2 regions of the Paenibacillus sp. 01T431 genome follow, and region 1 is predicted to be linked to the other one. Evidence: riboswitches for the same ligand, from Rfam matches in the RefSeq annotation. Region 1 holds a riboswitch; the other holds the start of a gene.
The links. Region 1 has a riboswitch for cyclic di-AMP ahead of AC1DM9_RS25665 (NAD-binding protein). Riboswitches for the same ligand answer to the same signal wherever they lie in the genome.

Region 2: it holds a riboswitch for cyclic di-AMP, as region 1 does, so the genes downstream of both, AC1DM9_RS03460 (TrkH family potassium uptake protein) here and AC1DM9_RS25665 (NAD-binding protein) in region 1, are expected to answer to the same signal.

Annotation. Positions count from the first base shown of each region.
Region 1 covers NZ_JBFTPT010000015.1:155,190-157,395, reverse strand. The annotation lists gene kdpA (potassium-transporting ATPase subunit KdpA) at 1-703, opposite strand, end outside; gene kdpF (K(+)-transporting ATPase subunit F) at 722-799, opposite strand; gene AC1DM9_RS25665 (NAD-binding protein) at 923-1,321, opposite strand; cyclic di-AMP (ydaO/yuaA leader) riboswitch at 1,440-1,610, opposite strand; cyclic di-AMP (ydaO/yuaA leader) riboswitch at 1,702-1,900, opposite strand.
Region 2 covers NZ_JBFTPT010000002.1:178,352-180,557, forward strand. The annotation lists gene AC1DM9_RS03455 (CPBP family intramembrane glutamic endopeptidase) at 1-867, opposite strand, end outside; cyclic di-AMP (ydaO/yuaA leader) riboswitch at 1,113-1,317, shown strand; gene AC1DM9_RS03460 (TrkH family potassium uptake protein) at 1,408-2,206, shown strand, end outside.

The DNA of each region.
Region 1 (2,206 bases):
AACCGCCGCCGTTTGTGCCCAAATGTTTGATGGATTCAAGCGAAGCTACAGGACCGATTGCAATTTGCTGCATGGCTCCCTCAAGCGTTTTAATTGTAAATGTTGGATCAAGTGTTTGCGGCACCTGAAGAGCGACAAGCACTAGCGTGATAATAAAGGAAATCGGAAGAAAAATTCTTGTGTGTGCTTTTACAAAATCCTCGAAAAAGTTGCCGATCGTCGTTCCTTTACTCGTAATCCCACGAACAAACGCGATGGCAACCGAGAAGCCCGTCGCCGCTGACGTGAACATCATCATCATGATGACAGCCATTTGGGAGAAATAAGATAAGGCACTTTCCCCGCTGTAATGCTGAAGATTCGTATTGGTAATAAAGCTGATGACTGTATTGAAAGTCAGTGTAGGCTCCATGGCTGCCATGCCATTTGGATTAAACGGCAGTGCATTTTGGAACCGCAATATCAAATAGCTGAAAGCAACTAAAATTAAATTGGTTGCAACAAAGCTGAGTGCGTATATCTTCCAGCTCATGCCCTCTCTTTTTTTGAGACCAATAAGCTTAAATATAAATCGCTCCGTCCCTCCGAATACTTTGTCTAACCGATTGTGTTCATTTGAGAACACATGATAGACGTAAGTACCAAGCGGCTTAACTAACAATACAAGAACGGCAATGACGATAAGCAATTGTAAAATATCCATCTTGTAAATCCCCCTCTATTAAAACTTCTCCGGATGAATTAACGCATAAATCAGATAAACGAAAACAAATACAGCCGCTATCGCTATGACAGTCATTGGCCTTCGCCCCCTGTTTTCTCAATAACACTGGAGCACCAAGTTAAAAAACCGTAAAATAAACCGAAGCTAGCTAACAACGCCCCGAACATATAAAAATCCTGCATGTAAACCCCTCCTGCATTATTTGTTGCTTAATAGAAAACCGACTTCACCGGTATGAGAGAATACGATATGATTCGCTCCGAGCCCCTTGTAAATAGCCCTTGGATTCCACTGCTGTGTGATGACGTAAATGGACTTTGAGGTCCAAGCTCTACAGCACTGTACAAAGCGGCAGCTAAGCGCCAAGCTGCTCTCGAATATAAATACCTCGCTAATGTTCATCGAAGGAACATTCCAGCTTTGACGATCATTCGTATTGATGTACAAAACATTGCTGATGCCCTGCTTGCGAAGCTGTTTTTCTTCCTGTTTGCTATTGGTCAAAACGATAAATTTTAATTGATGAAACTGCAAAGTTCGTATGAATGATTGGCCGGCCTCGTTTAGACCAGCAACAATAATATGCTCTTCCTGCAAACGAATTCTCCTCCATATGGTAAAAAAGGCAACAAAAAAGAAGCCTTGGGATAAGAGGAACTTTTCCCGCGGCTTCTTTGCCCGCAGCAGAATAAGCCGCGGGAAGCACGATGGCTGTTGCCTCTCTCGAGTACACTTACGAGGTTAGCTGTCGGATTCGGGCCTTGAGAGTTGCCCTACGCTTGAACATTTTCAAGCGATTCACCCCATGAAGCGAAATCGTGATTGCACACGAATCGTTCGTTGGTTCCCCCGTTCCTGCTGCTGCAGGACTCAGCGTTTTCTTACATTTTGTAGCAAATAAAGCTTTTTTGGGCACAAAAAACCACAGAGGTCTATGACACTCTGCGGTCGAAGTTAATCGATCACAAGCTTCATCATTCCTCTCTCGGTCCACGCTTACGAGGTTAGCTGTCGGATTCGGGCGGTGAGAGTCGCCCTACTTTGACCGGTATCCATGGCACCTGTCAAAGATTCACCCCTGCTCTGCGTTTGTTCGACTCTCACATCGAACAGGCGCATCGCGTCATTATTGGTTCCCCCGCTTCCGCTTTCACGGAAACTCAGCGATCAGTAAATCGAAACTTATTTATAAATCCTGTATCGAATATTACTCCTCGCTATAAATACTGTAAAGGCAGTCTGCTACCTAATTTAGCCAGTTTCAGCCTTGCAGAGCGATTCGCAACGCTTACATTCATTTCGATCTCTCGATATCTCACTATTTCTCAGTTTTACTCTTGTTTTCAAAAATAGTGTTCAATCCCTTTCCAACGATTTTATGCGTGAATAATCAGATTTCTCTATAATCGAGAATGGAAGAGAATAAACGAGTATTTCGAAGAATAAATATCTTTTTACTGTCATAACGAATGGATTTCTTTT
Region 2 (2,206 bases), on a different contig from region 1:
CGTAGCCCGGATACCATCCAGAACGTTTAAATTCATGATCGTATAAGTAATTAAATAAATGATCGTTAATACGATTCCGTATTTAAAGGATGTATGTTTTCGATACAAAACGGAGTAAATAATAGCTAAGACGAATAAAACGAAGCTCATGAACAGATAACCGATAGAGGTAAGGTATCCAGCTATTTTATCTTGTTTCTCTACATAGTTTATGTAATCGGATGGTGCTTTAAATGTAGGTTTATATTTAGTAATGATCGTACGGTCATTCACGACAAGAGCGTTAACCAATACGTTCAGATGAGCATTTTTAATGGAATAACCTGCAGGAGGCTGAGGCTGCCAATCGCCATTAGGCAATATTTGACCGCCTATGAATTCAGTACCGCTGAAATTTCCTGCTGTTAGGAAGGCAATAGCTTCTTTTGCTTTATCTGCATCTGATAGCTGTTCCCCCTCAAGCTTCAAGTTCCAAGCTACGACTTTCCCGCTATGCATATGCAGATAAACATATCCGCTGCCGCCGCCTATGAACTTAAGATCAACTTGAAACGTATCTGTAGGAAACCTAGGGTCGTATTTATCCGTATATGATTTGACCAGCTCATATTTAGATAAGTAGCCATTCATAATTTTATCGGTCTGATGTACGGCTTTAGCCGATTTCACCTTCAAGCCTGTTTCTTTTTCAACAAATGCAGACGCCTTATCTTCCGCCGCTGATTTCGTAATGACCTTGGTATTCATTTCGCCAGATGAGATAGCCGTAATCATTGGAACGATTTGTACGGCCCCATAAATAATAAAGCAAGCAACTGCTGCCCATATAAATCGTTTCCATTCATTGGGTTTAATAGAATCAATCATAGTTTCACCTCAACTGTCTTCATAATAAATAGCTCATTTTATTACCTTAACATATGAATCCCTAAATTATCCAATGAAAATGACCGTTTGTTTTCAAAAAAATGCGAAATAACGATGTCCAGCAAGCTAGCTATGTGCTGGTTCGTCCCATTGCCCTAATTTGAGCTAATATCGTCCTGTTTGTCATAAACGTCACCTTTATATCAGGAGTGTTTAGGGATTATAATCGTTATCGTCATACTAATTGCATAGCATAGCCGAATTTCCTAAGGAAATCGGGGGAACCATAAAGTTGTCTAAATGGATGAGCCTGCTGAAAGCAAAGCAGTTCAACATTAGATAGCATGGGGTGAATTTTAGCGGTGAAGCATCGTCTTCTTCCGCTGAATAGGGCTGCCTGTCCAGGCCCGAATCCGTCAGCTAACCTCGAAGGCGTATTGGAACAGGACTCATCGCACGAGCACTTGAGTTTCCAGTGCTTTTTTTTATGCTTAAAAACAATAAATGACAATATGACATAATCAAAAAGAAGGGAAATGAATGAAGGTTAGTTGGAATGTTTTGAAGTGGTCACCCCCGCGTATTTTGGTAAGTGGATTCGCTCTTATTATATTGCTGGGTGCCTTATTATTATCCATGCCTTTTGCATCGGTAAGCGGTGAGAGATTGCCTTTTATAGATGCGCTGTTTACGGCAACTTCGGCAACCTGTGTAACAGGGTTAGTTGTCGTTGATACCGGAACTTATTTCTCTATATGGGGTCAAATCATATTAATGTGCTTGTTCCAGCTTGGCGGACTCGGATTTATGACGATGGCGACGCTGGTAGCGCTCGTACTTCGCAAGAGGATTTCGCTGCGTGAGCGGCTTTTGCTGCAGGAATCCATGAACCAGTCGAGCATGGAAGGCATCGTGCGTTTGATTAGACGCGTTATTGTGTATTCATTGACAATAGAGCTTATTGGCGCTGCGTTGTTTGCTTCGAGGTTTGCATTTGATATGCCGCTGGGCAAAGCGATTTATTTTGGAGCCTTTCATGCGGTTTCATTGTTTAACAATGCTGGTTTTGATATTTTTGGGAACTATCGCAGCTTGACCTTATACGTTTCTGATCCAGTCGTCAATATTGCAGCTATGATGCTGATCATTTCGGGTGGACTTGGCTTTGTCGTTATGTCGGACCTGATGGAGTTCCGCAAAAACCGCAAGCTGTCGCTGCACAGCAAGGTCGTGCTATCTATGACAGGAACGCTTATTGCAGTAGGGACACTCGTCATATTTATTTTTGAATTCTCGAATTCGAAGACACTGGGCTCTCTGGACTGGGGCGGGAAAATTT